Regions from separate parts of the Bacillus sp. S10(2024) genome, predicted to be linked through region 1. Evidence: riboswitches for the same ligand, from Rfam matches in the RefSeq annotation. Region 1 holds a riboswitch; each other region holds the start of a gene.
The links. Region 1 has a riboswitch for thiamine pyrophosphate ahead of AB1280_RS15975 (MTH1187 family thiamine-binding protein). Riboswitches for the same ligand answer to the same signal wherever they lie in the genome.

Region 2: it holds a riboswitch for thiamine pyrophosphate, as region 1 does, so the genes downstream of both, thiT (energy-coupled thiamine transporter ThiT) here and AB1280_RS15975 (MTH1187 family thiamine-binding protein) in region 1, are expected to answer to the same signal.
Region 3: it holds a riboswitch for thiamine pyrophosphate, as region 1 does, so the genes downstream of both, thiC (phosphomethylpyrimidine synthase ThiC) here and AB1280_RS15975 (MTH1187 family thiamine-binding protein) in region 1, are expected to answer to the same signal.
Region 4: it holds a riboswitch for thiamine pyrophosphate, as region 1 does, so the genes downstream of both, tenA (thiaminase II) here and AB1280_RS15975 (MTH1187 family thiamine-binding protein) in region 1, are expected to answer to the same signal.

The regions. Positions count from the first base shown of each region.
Region 1 is NZ_JBFLUR010000002.1:3,141,164-3,145,379, forward strand. Features, by position in the region: gene AB1280_RS15965 (ABC transporter substrate-binding protein) at 1-741, opposite strand, end outside; gene AB1280_RS15970 (ABC transporter permease) at 738-1,538, opposite strand; gene AB1280_RS15975 (MTH1187 family thiamine-binding protein) at 1,486-1,806, opposite strand; TPP riboswitch at 1,913-2,015, opposite strand; gene AB1280_RS15980 (DNA topology modulation protein) at 2,291-2,797, opposite strand; cyclic di-GMP riboswitch class I at 3,076-3,162, opposite strand; partial or broken gene AB1280_RS15985 (anaerobic C4-dicarboxylate transporter family protein) at 3,323-3,535, shown strand; gene AB1280_RS15990 (hypothetical protein) at 3,697-3,888, shown strand; partial or broken gene AB1280_RS15995 (threonine ammonia-lyase) at 4,001-4,195, opposite strand.
Region 2 is NZ_JBFLUR010000002.1:4,216,655-4,220,870, reverse strand. Features, by position in the region: gene feoB (ferrous iron transport protein B) at 1-1,780, opposite strand, end outside; gene AB1280_RS21455 (FeoA family protein) at 1,777-2,004, opposite strand; TPP riboswitch at 2,337-2,438, shown strand; gene thiT (energy-coupled thiamine transporter ThiT) at 2,525-3,124, shown strand; gene AB1280_RS21445 (hypothetical protein) at 3,165-3,488, opposite strand; gene AB1280_RS21440 (ABC transporter permease subunit) at 3,663-4,216, opposite strand, start outside.
Region 3 is NZ_JBFLUR010000002.1:3,792,972-3,797,187, reverse strand. Features, by position in the region: gene AB1280_RS19300 (arsenic transporter) at 1-338, shown strand, start outside; gene thiC (phosphomethylpyrimidine synthase ThiC) at 593-2,353, opposite strand; TPP riboswitch at 2,479-2,594, opposite strand; gene AB1280_RS19290 (arsenic transporter) at 2,794-4,152, shown strand; gene AB1280_RS19285 (DUF2642 domain-containing protein) at 4,198-4,216, shown strand, end outside.
Region 4 is NZ_JBFLUR010000002.1:2,806,288-2,810,503, forward strand. Features, by position in the region: gene AB1280_RS14340 (ABC transporter substrate-binding protein) at 1-317, opposite strand, end outside; gene AB1280_RS14345 (ABC transporter permease) at 314-1,066, opposite strand; gene AB1280_RS14350 (ABC transporter ATP-binding protein) at 1,063-1,806, opposite strand; gene tenA (thiaminase II) at 1,775-2,470, opposite strand; TPP riboswitch at 2,556-2,656, opposite strand; TPP riboswitch at 2,716-2,824, opposite strand; gene AB1280_RS14360 (SH3 domain-containing protein) at 3,252-4,216, shown strand, end outside.

The DNA.
Region 1 (4,216 bases):
GTTATAGCCATCTGTTGTTGCTTTCATAAACTTCTTCACAAAGTCTTTATCTTGTTTTGCGTGTTTTTCACTTGTAATAATAACAGGGCTATAATAATCTAACGCTGGATTTAAATCTTTTAGCATAATCGTGTTTAACTCAATGCCTTTTCTCTTTGCTTCAATACCATCCCAGCCATAATAGATCCACTCAAAATCAGCATCACGTCCAATAGATTTAAAGAAATCTGTTTGTCCAAGTACAACTTTTTGTACTTTATTATAATCTGCTTGCTGCTTATCCATAATTGTTTTTAATGTCGCTTCTTCAGCTGGTGCTCCCCAGCCACCATATCGTTTTCCTTCAAATGCTTTTGGAGATGTGATGTTATCCTTTTTTAGAGATGCGAATGCAGATGTATTATGTTGAATAACCGCACCAATTGATACAACTGGAATATCTTCAACACGAGCTGTTGTTACATTCTCTTGATAACTTACACCAAAATCAGCTTTTCCTGATGCAACCATTTGTTCAGCAGACGTATTTTCACCTGGCTGAATAATTTCTACATCTAATCCTTGTTTTTTATAATAGTCTTTCGTCTTTGCTACATATAAACCAGTATGGTTTGTATTTGGAAACCAATCTAATACTACTTTTACTTTCTGCTCTTTACTTTCTTCTTTCTTCCCTGCTGAGCAGCCTGCAAATGTAAATAATAAAGAAGCTGCTAATAGCGCTTTTAACCCTTTTTTCATTTCTCTCCATCCTTTCTGTAAACCCATGGTGCTGTTAGTCTTGCCATAAATTCAACAATAAAATACAAGAATAGCGTTACAAAGGCAATCACAGCAGCGATTCCAAACACACGAGCTGTTAAAAAAGATTTCGTTGCCCTTGTCAGCATAACCCCTAAACCTTCACTTGCCCCAAGCCATTCCCCAATAATGGCCCCCATTACGCTATATGTAACGGCAATTTTTAACCCTGAAAAAAAGTATGGCAGTACTGCTGGAAATTTCACTTTTTGATAGACTTGCCACTTACTTGCCCGCATTGTTTGAAGTAACTTTAGCATAGATTGATCTACCGTTTGAAAACCTTCTAAAATACTAAGTGTAACGGGAAAGAAGCATACAAGAATAACAACCATTACTTTTGGCAGCATTCCGTAGCCAAACCAAATAATAAATAAAGGTGCGAGTACAACGATTGGAACCGTTTGTGAAATTACTAATAATGGATTGATTAACACACGGCATAACGGAATCACATCCATAATAATTGCAATGATCGTTCCAAGTATAATTGCAAAAAATAATCCTATGAACACTTCTTGCAAAGTCTGCACCGTATTGGGAAGCAGTAAATCTTTCATTTCTATCAGTTCATGTACAATTGCAGAAGGCTTCGGCAAAATCCACGGTTCAATATGGAATATCGAAACAGCTCCTTCCCATATGGCGATGAGAAGGAAAAGCCAAATTGTCGTAGTTGCTATGTTAGATCGTTTCTGTTTTTTCATGTTCTTCACGATACTTCCATACTTTTTCATCAATCGTTACGCCTGTGCTTGGACGATAGTGAATTTTTATAGAAGTAATGACTTCTTCTGCTCCATCATCTATGCAAGCTTGCTGCGCACGTTTAATAATATCAAGAAGCTCGTTTAAATCCCCTTCCATCGTCGTTTCCATCGCGCCAACTTCAAAGCGCACACCTGATTGCTGAACAACCTCAATTGCTTTATCTACAACCGTATATACATCTTTATGCTTTGCTTGTGGTACAACTGAAAATGAAACTGTAACTTGCTGTGACATACTAAATTCCTCCCCATATTAAATAAATTTCATGCAAAAAGAAAAGGCTTTCCTGCAGCGAAGCAGGAAAGCCTTATATACAAGTTATCATAGAATAACAGTCGCTACGATTCTTGATACAACTCCCTACGCTGGCATTATCCAGATCAGGTTAAGGGTCGATGTATTGTTACATCCTCTCAGCCACATAGGCTCCCCTGTTTCAATTCGTTTTCATTGTAGCACGGATTATTTTTATGAACAAACAAATTTATTTTTTTCCTGTAAATACTATTTTTAGGTGCTCTTCATACAGGAAATCATACCCAACAATTGATGTAGAGAAATGCAATTTGTGTGAAAAATGGATGTGTTAATATCTCTTAATTTTGCATGATAGACCCATTCAATTATTACGTCTCTGCTGAACTTCTAGTCATGGTAATTGTATCGGGTCTTGCTATGATAAAGGTTGATGGGCATGGGTACACCGCATAGTTTAAAATTATTGCACTTGTTCTAGAAACCGTTGAACTTCTTTTGGTGATTTTAAGATAATAACCTTTTTATCACTAGATAATTGATCCAGTCTTTTTAAAATTGCAGGTCTTTTGGTCGTTGGATATTCCCATATCCATTTAAAAAATTCAAGTTCAAATCTTTCTTCGCATCCTTCGCCCATATCTGGTCTTGTTCTATTTCGATATTGTACTATTCTTTTGAACGCACGATAGATGCATATTGTTCTATAAATATCGAGAAAGATAATTGTATCAGCTGCGTTAAGTCTTATTTCCATTGTCCCACCGTAATTTCCATCTATAATCCATTCATCTTCTTTAATTAAATTATTTTGTACTTTTCTTTGTTCATCCTTTGGAATACCTACCCAATTCGGTTTCCAAAATAATGCATCAAGATGATAAACATTCATTTTTAGCTTTTCTCCTAAATGCCTTGCTAATGTAGATTTCCCTGAGCCACCCGAACCAATAATTACAATTTTTCTCATAAAATCCTCCTCCCCAAAAGGTAATAATCTTTTTTAAACAATCGTGCATTACGTTTCATAGCACAGACTTTTTCATATACAACACAGAATACAAATTTCCTCCTAAAAATAAAAACCTGTCAAAACGACAGGTTTTTATTTCTAATCACCACTTGCAATTTATCAGAATCATGCTGCTATCCCATTTGTTACTGATAGTAGCTTATCTTTTCGATTCAAATCTTTACACAAAAAAGGACCAATGTTATAAAAACATTGGCCTAAACCAACCCTATCAGTCCGGTAACTGGCTAGCATAGTCTCATTTGACCTTAGCTCCTATAGCTTTGCGACCTTGCGTTTCCACAAGTTTGCCTTTCTCGAGAACGAGTTGAACGATATGGGAGTTTTACGAGAATTAAACAATTCTCTGTCCACAGATTACAACATTTAAATCAATTTGTCTACTTATTTACACATATAAATTATAAAATTTTAAAACAATCCTCTTGTAACATAATGTTAACAAACAGGGCAAATCACGTTTTTAATGGTAACTTACAAATGATTCAAGGTTCTATTCAAGGACTCGTAACGATTGCACCATGGCTATTTGCACTTGCACTATTCGTGCTATCAATCTTGTTATATAGCCAAGCTGCAACGGTAGGTGCGATAGTACCGCTTGTATTAACACTTGGCATTTCACCAGCACTATTGATTGCGATGTTTCCAGCTGTAAACGGATATTTCTTTATCATTTTATCTCAGAAGACCCCTTCTTCAAACGCGTGAAGGGCAGAGCTGGGTCATCTATAGATACTTCGGATTGACGGTATAGAGAGCTTCTCTTGTTGAACGGAGGAGGTTTCGGAACCTGTTGTCATCGGAGCAAGAGGTACTGGAATCCCCCACTTCAAGTGGCGTTAGCCGGTAAGTGGGGGGAGTTCAATCCAAACTACGGAACAATCGTTGCGGCAATTAACTTTGACCGTACAGGTACAACGCGTATCCGTAAATATGTGTTAAATCATAGCTTTATGATTCCGGATCTTGTCGCAACAATTACATCAATTGGAATTGGAATGCTTCTCGTTTCACTGATGTTTTAATTCAGAAAGAGCTAGCCTTTACAGGGACTAGCTCTTTTTAATCAAACGTTTGTTTAAATATTTATCCCGCTATTCATGGACCCTCAAGCGCGAAGCAGTAGGTGGGGAAAGCTCAATCAATAACTTCGATACTATATCCTCTCTTCTTCATCCCAATTTGCACTTGCTCAACATGCTCTTTATCTTTCGTCTCAAGAGAAAGATGAAGCTGTGCATAACCTGGGAATACTTTCGATCCAATTCTCTCTAAATGAATGTGAGGAACATTTGCTTCTAAATCGGTGATAATTTGTAATACTTGCTGCAATATTTCTAGCCCAATTGTTCC
Region 2 (4,216 bases), 1.1 Mb from region 1:
TTCCTAGTACATCTTCTTTCACAGAATAAATAATTGCCATTGTCGAAACAACAACTTCTTTTGCTAAAAATCCTGTTAACAGAGATGCAGCTGCTTGCCATGTTCCAAAACCAAGCGGCGCAAGAATTGGAGCGAATAATCCACCAATCATTGCTAAGAAACTATCACCCATATCTACACCAAATCCAGATGGGCCCGCATAGTTTAATAACCAAATCACAACAGAACCACCGAAGATAAATGTACCTGCTTTACGTACAAATCCTTTTCCTTTTTCCCACGTACTACGCCATAATGTTTTTACTTGCGGCACACGGTAAGGCGGAAGTTCAATAACGAAAATAGATTTCTCTTCTTTTAAAACCGTAATAGACATAATTTTTGTAACGACTAACGCTAGAATAACACCAATGAGATATAAAGAAAATACAACAACCGCTTGACTATTTGGGAAAAAGACCCCTGCAAATAATGCATATACAGGTAAACGGGCTGAACATGACATAAACGGTGTCACTAAAATCGTAAGCAACCTCTCTTTTTCCTGTTCAATTGTTCTCGCTGCCATAATGCCTGGTACATTACAACCAAAACCGATAATCATAGGAATAAACGCTTTTCCGTTTAGTCCAAAAAACTCCATCACACGATCCATAACAACGGCAATACGCGCCATATATCCAGAATCTTCTAGTAATGAAATGAAGAAGAACAATACGAAAATTTGCGGTACGAATACTAATACAGCACCCACTCCTGCAATAATTCCATCTGTAACGAGCGCTCGAATGAAATCAGACGCTCCAATATTCGTAAGCCCTGCTGTTACCCAATCTGTAAGTGGACCACCGACAAATGCATCAAATTGATCAGATAAAGGCGTTCCAATCCACGAAAACGTAACTTGAAAAATTAAAAACATGATTCCTAAAAAGATCGGTATCCCCAAAATTTTATGCGTAATTAATTTATCAATTCTTTCCGAAAAAGGAATGCTTCCTTCTTTTTCATGACGAATCACACTTGTTTTCAACTTTTCAATATACGCTGCACGTACCCCGTATATGTGCTGATCTAGCGTAACATCTAATTCTTCTTCCAATGCAGAGCGAATTGCTACAAGTTCTTTATATACATGCGACTTGGTAAGTTCTTTCTCTACCACTTCGTTATTTCCTAAAAATTGAAGCGCAAGCCATCTTGCATGATCATCATTTTCTCGCTGCAATTTCTCCATAACGCGCTGGATTCCTGTCTCTACCGCTTTACCATACGAAAGAATAAACGGTTTCTGCTCCGCCTTATCGCTTTCATGAAGAGCAGCCAATAATTCCTCACAGCCTTTTCCACTTCTTGCTATAACGGGAATCACTGTTACACCTAGCATTTCAGATAACTTCTTTACATCAATCACAATCCCGCGTTGTTTTGCCACATCAATCATATTTAAACCAATAGAAAGTGGTTTTCCAAATTCCAACAATTGTAATGTTAAATGCATATTACGTTCAAATTGTGAAGAGTCCACAATATTTAACATATGATGAAATTCTTCTGTTAATAAAAACTGCGTAACAACCCCTTCATCACGGGATACAGGATTTAAATCGTATATACCTGGTAAATCTATTAACATTCCTTGCTTATCTTTTAACTTACCAATCTTTTTTTCTACGGTTACTCCGCTCCAGTTGCCAACATATTCATAAGAACCAGTAAGCGCATTAAACAATGATGTTTTTCCCGTATTCGGATTTCCTAGCAAAGCAACCTTGTTCACGTTAATTCCACCTTTATCATTTTCGCATCACAATGACGAATAGAGATTAATTGCCCACGGCATTCTAATGTACATGGACCATTAAGCATTGCTTTTTGTTTTATACAAAGCTCGCATCCTTCAGAAAATCCAAATGAAGCTAAGCGACGTTTTAATAATTTATCAAGAGATTGTAAATCTTTCACACGTACTTTTTCATCTATACTCATATCAACTAAATTCATCAAATTATCCCCCTCAAAAGATAACGATAATTATTATCAATATCAATTATAACATGACTCTCTGAAAAAACACTATACAATATGCTGTGAATTTATTACTATTTTTTGTACAATTTCAGCTTATTTAACATAAAAATTGTTGTTATATTGAATAAGGTCTGACCCGATCTCGCTTTCTACCTTTTTTAAACCTCGCACGTGGAAAAATAAAGAACTGACTACTTCTACGCACAGCCCATCCCTCTCGCCCTTCCTAAAAAGAAAAGGTATTATATTTTCATTTGCCATTCTTATCCATTGTTATTACAATAATAGTAACAATCTAAGAATCTCGTTGTCACAGGGGGAGCCGCGTTGCTGAGAGGGAATACTTTGTTCCGACCCTTAGAACCTGTTAGTTAATGCTAACGTAGGAATTGTGCAGACGTATATACATAAGTAGTGATTTTCAATTTGTGTATTTTCATCCCCCTATGATAAGGATTCTTCTTTTGTAACTTGGATGTAGGGGGATTTTTACATGCGTAACACAAATTTACAAGCAATGATAGAGGCAGCGATTCTCGCAGCATTTGCGTTAGTTATCGACATTTTGCCGCTCTCTATTAAACTTCCAACAGGCGGTTCTATCTCATTTGCTATGATTCCAATTTTTATTGTTGCTTACCGCTGGGGATTTAAAGCGAGTTTCTTAAGTGGTCTCGTTTGGGGATTATTACAAATTGTCGCAGCAGATGCAGCTATTTTTACACCGGTACAAGCGTTTATTGAATACTTCATCGCCTTTGCCTTTATTGGCTTTGCTGGATTATTTCATGCACCAATTCAACAAGCAATCGCCAATAAACAAAAAGCAAAAGCAACTATGTATATCATTATTGCTACGTTTATCGGCAGCTTAGCTCGTTACTTTTGGCACTTCATTGCCGGCGTAATCTTCTTTGGACAATATGCACCAAAAGGACAATCAGCTGTTTTATATTCCTTTATCTATAACGGCATCACAATGATTGGTTCTTTCGCAATGTGTGCGGTTCTACTTGTCGTTCTATTTACAACAGCACCGCGCTTATTTACAAGCTCGAATGCACATCATACAAACAGAAAAAAGATTGCTTAAACAGCAATCTTTTTTTACCTCAGTATTCCAAGTTATTTTCCTAATGTGATTCTCTTTTTCTTACGATTTCGGGAGTTTGAGAATGGAGTGCGCAGCTGCTCTCAAAATTATTCTTACCGTTTTGCTTATGAATCCAAGATTTCATCTCATTCCATAAAACAACTCTATGCACATCATACCCTATGTGATATTGCTCATTTATGTTCTCTTTGTAGTTCTCATTCCATTTGTACCATACTATTTTATCGCGTGAATCTACTGGTATTTCTCGCCGATCAATGACAGTTGTACAATCCTTATTATTAGCTAACATAATTGCGTCATTCTCTAATAATAAAGCAAGAGCCTCTGAGCGCTTCTCCATTCTCTTTCTCCCTTCAGTTGTAGTACCTAACGTCTTATTTCCCTAAAATGTGTGTGCCTTACATAGATAAGTTTATTCAAAATAACGTTGCTTAACTATCGATTAACCTTACAAAGAACCTTACATTTTTGTAAGAATTATAATATCAAATAAAAATATATAAATATAAAAATTTCATTTACAATCTTTCTCAAACTGCAATTCCTTATACCCATTCACAATTTTCGTCATACAAAATAATAAAATCATATAAAACAGAACTGGAATCATAATAATTCTCGGTTCAATCATGAGCTCTACATAATAATAACTAATCAAATTCGACCACTCATTTAAATATGGAAAATACAAGTTAAATTGGTCGTGCGTTTGTCCGGAAACAATCTTCGTTCCTCCAAGAAACAACTTAAAAATAGACAAATGCAACATAAGAAGGAGCACTTGTACCATTTGTTCTCCCACTTGAAAGATAATTTGTGGGCTTAGTGCCTTAATCATATGCGTTCGAAATACATGCCCTTTACTTCCTCCCAATAAGAATGAGCTTTGCACATAATCCTTCTGCCAAATCTGCTGAACTTCTTGCTGAAATAATCGCGTTAAACTCGGAAGGGCAACGAGAATGAACACGGCAATTTGTATATATAATAATTGGACATTTGTAACAACCTGCTCCGTCCGTATTTCATATATGACAAAAGGAGTGAGTAAGAAAAAACAAAAGATTG
Region 3 (4,216 bases), 650 kb from region 1:
CTAGCTTTACCATGGGGGGACTCGTTTCAATTCTATCAAACATCTTTAACAACCATCCTGCCTTAATGATTGGAACGATTACCTTAACAGAAATGGGATTAGATCCAGTTACCCTCAAAACCATCTATCTTGCAAACATCATTGGTAGCGATATGGGATCATTGTTATTACCAATCGGTACACTCGCTTCTCTTATTTGGATGTATATCCTAAAGCAAAATAAAATTAAAGTAAAATGGAAAGATTACTTGAGCGTCTCCTTAATTGTTATCCCACTCACCACAATCGTAACCCTCTTCCTCTTATTCTACTGGGTACAGCTCATTTTCGCCCGTTAACTTATCAAACGAAACAAAATCCCCCTGCTCTCGCTCAGCAGGGGGATGATTATTTATATTAGGTTAGGTACACATAATCATAGATTAAGAGATGTTTAGAAAGGCGCTTTCTATTTAAGGCCCTAGCATACAAAACAAAGTAGGCTCTCCACTTCCTTCTATCTTTGTTTTACATCGCACGTGGCAGATTCTATGCACGGCCAAACGCTCTCGCCCCCCTCAAAAAGAAAGGGTTTTTATTTCAGGTTTTCTACTTATTTATATAACTGACTACCCGCTTCTTTAAACTCTTCTGCTTTTTCTTTCATACCTTTCTCAATTGCTTCTGTTGTTTCTAAATCATTCTCTTTCGCATACTCACGAATATCATGCGAAATTCTCATACTGCAAAACTTCGGACCGCACATAGAGCAGAAATGCGCTGTCTTTGCTCCTTCTGCCGGCAATGTTTCATCGTGATATTCCATTGCACGTTCAGGATCTAATGATAAATTAAATTGATCACGCCAGCGAAATTCAAAGCGCGCTTTTGAAAGAGCATCATCACGCTCATGTGCTGTTTTATGACCTTTTGCAAGATCAGCAGCGTGCGCAGCAATTTTATACGTAATCACACCTTCACGAACGTCATCTTTGTTTGGCAGGCCAAGATGTTCTTTCGGTGTTACATAACAAAGCATTGCTGTACCAAACCAGCCGATCATCGCTGCACCGATTGCAGAAGTAATATGATCATAACCAGGTGCAATGTCTGTCGTTAATGGTCCAAGCGTATAAAACGGTGCACCGTGACAAATCTCCAGCTCTTTATCCATATTCTCTTTAATTAAATGCATCGGTACATGTCCTGGCCCTTCAATCATTACTTGGACGTCATGCTTCCAAGCAATTTTTGTAAGCTCTCCTAATGTTTCAAGCTCAGAAAATTGAGATTCGTCGTTTGCATCCGCAATCGAACCAGGGCGTAATCCATCTCCAAGAGAGAAGGAAACATCGTACTTCTTCATAATTTCACAAATTTCTTCAAAGTGTGTATACAAGAAGTTTTCTTGATGATGGTATAGGCACCACTGCGCCATAATCGAGCCGCCGCGTGACACAATTCCTGTTACACGCTTTGCTGTAAGCGGAATATAACGAAGCAGCACACCAGCATGAATGGTAAAGTAATCTACCCCCTGCTCCGCTTGTTCAATTAGCGTATCACGGTATACTTCCCACGTTAAATCTTCCGCAATTCCGTTTACCTTTTCAAGTGCTTGATAAATCGGCACTGTTCCAACTGGTACAGGAGCGTTACGAATAATCCATTCACGTGTCGTATGAATATTTTTCCCAGTAGAAAGGTCCATAATTGTATCAGCACCCCAGCGCGTTGCCCAAGTCATCTTCTCAACTTCTTCAGCAATAGATGATGAAACAGCCGAGTTCCCAATATTCGCATTTACTTTCACATGGAAGTTACGACCAATAATCATCGGTTCTGCTTCCGGGTGATTAATATTTGCTGGTAAAATAGCACGACCTTCAGCGATTTCCTTCCGCACAAATTCAGGCTCCACACCTTCGCGAATGGCTACATATTCCATCTCTGATGTGATGATACCTTTACGCGCATAATGCATTTGCGTAACATTTGCCCCGTCTTTTGCACGGAGTGGCTTCCGTCCCATTTGTGGGAATACAGGCGTATGTGTAGATGCTGCTTTCACTCCATCATCTTCCGGCTTCACTTCACGACCTTCATACTCTTCTACATCTCCTCGTTCCACAATCCAGCAGCGGCGCGGCGCCTGCATCCCCTTTTCTAACTCCACTTTGTAATTCGGATCTGTATAAGGACCACTCGTATCATACACACGAATAGCCGGGTTTGGCACACCGTTTGTATCGCTTTGTGCAATCTCACGCATTGGTACTTTCATGTCTTCACGCGTACCTTCTACATATACCTTCTTGCTTCCCGGTAAACTTGACTTCAACTCAATTTGCTCAGCTGAAACAGATTGTTTCATCACTTTTTCCTCCCCTGTGTCTTCACTTTTCTTGTGACAAGGATGAGAACTAGCGGCTAGCAATGCCAAATAAAAAAGCCAGGCCCATCATAAAGAATAGGACCTGGCTACATAAAGACATTGTTATGTAAAGCCGACAACTTCCCTCCGCTGGTACGAACCAGATCAGGTCCAAAGGGTTAAGAAGCTTCGACACGCTTCTCTCTCAGCCCAGCTCTATCGGGCACCCCCAGTTTTTCACTGATTAAATTTTTACTACGACCCTATCATACATCATTGTCTAAAAAATGCAAAGATATTTAATTTTTTCTTTTTCACTCAAAAATAGTTATTTCACTTAGTACAAGCCGAATCCGCACTTCATACATATGTAGTATAAACCTGTGTAGGAATATATTCTGTACGGACACTTCACTATAAGAACAGGAGTGAAAGAGTTGATAAACCTACAATCTACAATAACCATACTCGCGTTTCTCGGAACTATGCTCATCATCTTTTGGCGACCAAAAGGAATGAACGAAGCAATTCCAGCAACAGTTGGGGCAATGATTGTCATTTTAAGCGGCACGGTCTCTTTTGCCGACTTGGGTGATATTAGCTCAAAAATTATTGGCGCCGCCATAACAATTATGGCGACCATTGTTATGGCGATCGTTCTAGAAAGTTTCGGCTTTTTTCATTGGTGCGCTGTTCAACTTGCCCAAAAAGCTAAAAGCTCTGGTATTCGCCTCTTTTGGTATACAAATCTTCTTTGCTTCCTCATGACATTATTCTTTAATAATGATGGCAGCATCTTAATTACAACCCCTATTTTACTGCTTTTATTACATCATTTACGACTTACACATGATCAAAAAATACCCTACTTATTAAGCGGCGCACTCATCGCCACTGCCTCAAGTGCACCAATTGGTGTCAGCAATATTGTAAATTTAATTGCTTTAAAAATTGTCCATATGGATTTATACATGCATACAGCAATGATGTTTGTTCCTGCCACGTTAGGCCTTCTTTTTATGGCGTCCCTATTATTCCTCATCTTTCATAAACAATTACCGAAAACACTCCCGGTCTTACCGATATATTTAGATGAAAATTTCGTTAAAAAATCTTTTCATCCATTGCAACCAAGGCCCCAAATAGATGCAAATCGTAAGCGAACACAATTTATGTTCGGAATTCTATTATTTGTTTTATGCGTTCGCATCAGCTTGTTTATTGCATCGTACTTTCAATTTTCCATCGCCATCACGGCGGTCATTGGCTCTATTATTTTACTTGGGTGGAGATGGTACAAACTACGCATTTCACCGATTGACATGATTAAGAAAACACCCTGGTATGTGTTAGTTTTCGCATTTTCTATGTACGTAATTGTATATGGACTTCATAACATCGGTTTAACCGAATTTCTCGTCGCAAAACTTCATCCACTTATTACCAGTAGTTTATTTCATGCCGACTTTATTATGGGCGGCTTACTTTCTATCCTCTCTAACATCTTTAATAACCATCCTGCCTTAATGATTGGTACGATCGCCCTTACCGAAATGGGACTAGATCCGATTACATTGAAAACGATTTATCTTGCAAACATCATCGGTAGCGACATGGGCTCACTACTACTCCCAATTGGTACATTAGCAACCTTAATGTGGATGTATATTATAAGAAAAGGAAAAGTAAATATCAGCTGGGGAACGTATATGAAGGCGACATTTCTCGTCATTCCGCCAACTGTCATTTTCACGCTATTTTGCTTATATTATTGGTTGAAATTGGTCTTCGCAGCTTAAAAGCGAGAAAAAGGAACATATGTAATTACAAGAAAGGAGATTATTATGCTTCATTTACAAAAAT
Region 4 (4,216 bases), 330 kb from region 1:
GGAATGTGTTCATTCGCTCTCGCAATCACAACGTCAGGCTGATAATACAATCCAACAGTTACTTTTCCTGCTGCTGCTAACGTTAATGGATCAGTTGGATTAGAAGGAAATTTAATATTTACCTTCACACCTTCTTCTTTAAAATAACCTTTTTCCATTGCTGCATAAATAAAGCTATGCACTGCATTTGGATACCAATCGAGCATGACAGTGACTTCTTTTTCGCCTTTTTTCTTTTCTGATGCCGAATTGCTAGAACACCCAACAATCATCGCGATTAACAATGTAAATACAAAGATGCGCTTTACTAATTTCATGAATGCTTCCTCCAACTAATACATTTTCTCTCAAATATCGAAACGAGTAATACAAAGAAAATAGCGAGCAATGACAATAAAACAATTGGTGCAAACACACCCGCACCATCCATTTGTGTCATCATTCGTTTACTAAAATAGCCTAGTCCTGCTTGTGCTCCAAGCCACTCTCCAATCGCTGCCCCAATCACGCTAAACGGCACAGCCACCTTTAAAGCTGAGAAAAAATAGGGAAGTGCAGACGGTAATTTCAATTTGAAGAAAACATCTTTTTTTGTTGCACCATATGTAATTAAAAGCTCTTCCCACTCCTTTTTCGTACTACAAAGGCCATCATACGTATTTACTGTAATGGGAAAGAATGTAATCAGTACTGTGACAACAACCTTACTCCAAATCGAATAGCCAAACCATAAAACAAATAATGGTGCTAAAGCTGTAATGGGAATCGTCTGTGAAGCAACTAATAGCGGATAAAATGCCTTCTCAGCAAATGTACTCATACTCATCAACATTGCTAACCCAACACCTAATACGATAGAAATAACAATGCCGATCACTGTAACAGAGAGCGTTGCTGGTAAATGCACCGTAAGCAATATATTCCGCAAATCCCATATTTTTTGAACAATGGCACTTGGAGACGGTAAAATGTACATTTCATCAAGAATCCGTGCTCCTACTTCCCAGCCAATCAGCAAAATAGTCGTTACAATAATGGCCGGAACATAATCTACAATTCGCTTCATACAAGCACCTGTCTTTGCAATATGCCAATGAGTTCATCTTTTAATGCCAGCATTTCTGGGTGATGCAAATCTTTTCGAGACCGTTCTTGCCCAAGTGGCACAGTCCGCTCAGTTAATAATGTAATGGGCTGCTCTGTTACGATAAAAATACGGTTAGAAAGATACAGCGCTTCATCAACATCATGCGTAATAAACAAAATTGTTTTTTGCCAATATTCCCACTGTTCAAACAACCATTCTTGCAAAGATGCCTTCGTTAATGCATCAAGTGCACTAAACGGTTCATCTAATAGTAAGAGGTCACCGCCCGTTAACAACGTCCGAATAAACGATACGCGTTGCCGCATTCCGCCTGATAAATCTTTTGGCTGTTTCTTTTCATACCCTTGCAGTCCAAATTGCTCCAGCAGCTCTTGTGCTTTCATGTGTGCTTCTTTTTTCTTCATGCCTTGACATTCAAGTGGCAAAGCTGCATTTTCAATAATGGTTCGCCACGGGAGTAACATATCTTTTTGCGGCATATAGCCAACAGGAGTTGTTCCCATTACATCAATCGTGCCAGCATTCGCTTTCTCAAGTCCCGTAATAAGCCGAAACAATGTACTTTTCCCGCAGCCACTCGGCCCGATAATGCTAATAAATTCTCCTTCTTGTACTACAGCATTAAGGCTCTTGATAATCGGTTTCTCATCATAATGAAAAGAAACGTTATGAAATTGTAGTATGTTTTTGTTCCTCAAAACCCCACATCTCCTTACGATATGCCATATCCCAAAATAAGTATTCAAAACGGCTGGAATATAAGAAAATTTCTTCTAAACGATTTAATTCTTCTTCTGTTTTCCCAATTGCAATTTCATTACATAAATCAATTAACCATATACAAAGATTCCCATATTCTTCTGAGCTGTATCCTTGAATCCACTCACCAAAAAATTCATGATCACGCGCGGATGGAATAGCATTTAAGCGCTTCCCAATCTCCCAATAACTCCACATACATGGAAGCAATGCTACAATTAACTCAGCAAGTGTACCGTTTTGTGAAACTGACATCATATAGTTTGTATATGCTAGATTCATAGCAGACGGCTTTGCTAATTCCATTTCTTCAACAGAAATTCCTAAACGCTTTGCGTATTGTTTATGAATCATCATTTCTCCATTTAAAATCCCATCGATTTGTTCAGCAAACTTCGCCATTACTTTTGGATTTGTTGCTTTTACAACACCAATTGCATATAACTTTGCGTAATCTAACAAATACAAATAATCTTGAACAATATAATATTGAAATCTATCTTTCTCTAACGTTCCATCTCCCATCCCTGTTACAAATGGATGATTATGACTCTTCTCCCAAACAGGTTGCACCTTTTCAAATAATCTTTCACAAAATGTCATCTCCGCTTCCCCTTCCTGTATATATGTTTCCAAATAAAAAACCACTTCTATATAAGAAGTGGCCACAGCAAACAAAAGAAAAACTCATTTGTTGTTTCCACTTCCCTACGCTAGCATCACCTAGATCAGGTCATAAGGGTTAAGGATTTTACCTCTCTCAGCTTTTAAGCACCCCTAGTGGTGTTCTATAAAATTTTCAATAAAAAATCCCCGTTTCTATGCATAAAGAAACGGGGACGTTATTTATATCGTCCAAATTGCTTCCCTACGCTAGCATCATCTAGATCAGGTTCAAGGGTCAAAGACTATAGGTCTTACTCTCAGCTAGCAAAACTAGCTCCCCTAGCAGTATATTCATTTAACATAGTCAGTATACCATCACCCTATCTCATCGGCAACTCTTTTCATTTCTCCTTCTACCTATCTGTAAGTTCAGAAAAAAACGAATTCCTTTTCGCTATTTCCATAATAGCTATAAATCTGCTATCCTTTTATTATATATCCATTTTCACTTTTCGACATTTAAGTCGCTGCTATACAAAATACATCATAACCACTACTTGTTTTCTCCTTTTGTTTTAAGCCTTGCATGTGGTAGAAAAAGTCCTTGATCATTTCTATGTGCAGCCAAATTCTCCACTCTAAAAAAAAAGAGTTTTTAACTTACACATAGAGAAAAAGCTTTCGTTTGTTTTTAATCTATAAATATGTTTCAAACTTAATATCCACATATTATAATTTAAATTATAACAATGCATTACTTAAGGAGGTCAATGAATATATGAATTTAAAAGTCGCAGCACTAACAGCAACTACTGTAGCAGTTGCCTCTATGCTCCCCTCTATGGCAGACTCTAATGTACATACTGTAGAAGCAGAGCAAACTGCAAAAGCAAAAATTGGTTATGTTAAAACGGAAACGTTACAAATGTACAATAGCCCGAATGGAACAGACCCTGTTATTGACAATATTACACGTAACACTCCCGTTACTATTTTAGAAACAACAAATGAATGGTACAAAGTTCACATTCACAATAAAACTGGTTATGTCAAAAAAGACGCCATTTCTTTAACAAAGCCACAAAATGGTGAGAATCAATATATCGTAAATGCAGATGCATTAAACGTTCGCTCTGAACCAAACACACAATCTGAAATTATTACTGTATTACCAAGTGGGAAATTTGTTACTGTTCAAGAAGAACAAGAGGGATGGTATAAAGTTGTACATAATGGAACAAGCGGCTATGTAAAGAAAGAATTTTTATCTAACGCCGATCAGCCATTAGTAAAGGGAATTACTGTACAAGGCGGAAGTTCTTATTACGTTGCCACTCCAACATTAAAAGTACGTAGCGGAGCAGGAACAAATGCAGCCATTATCGGTTCTTTACCAAATGGAACACAAGTACAAGTCGTTGAAAGTGTGGGAACATGGTATAAAATTCGCTACGGATCAGGATATGGCTATGTTGCACAGCATTATGTAGTACAAGGACAAAAACAACAGCAGCAACCAAAACAGCAAGCTACCCCATCTATTCCAGCTGCATTTAAATATCCTGCCCAAGGGAAAATCAGCTCAGAATTTGATGTACGCTGGGGAAAAATGCACTACGGCGTAGATATTGCAGCAACAGGAAATGTTCCAATCCAAGCTGCCGCATCTGGGACTGTTGTAAAATCATATTATTCTACAAGCTATGGAAACGTTGTATTTGTTGCCCATCGTATAAACGGGAA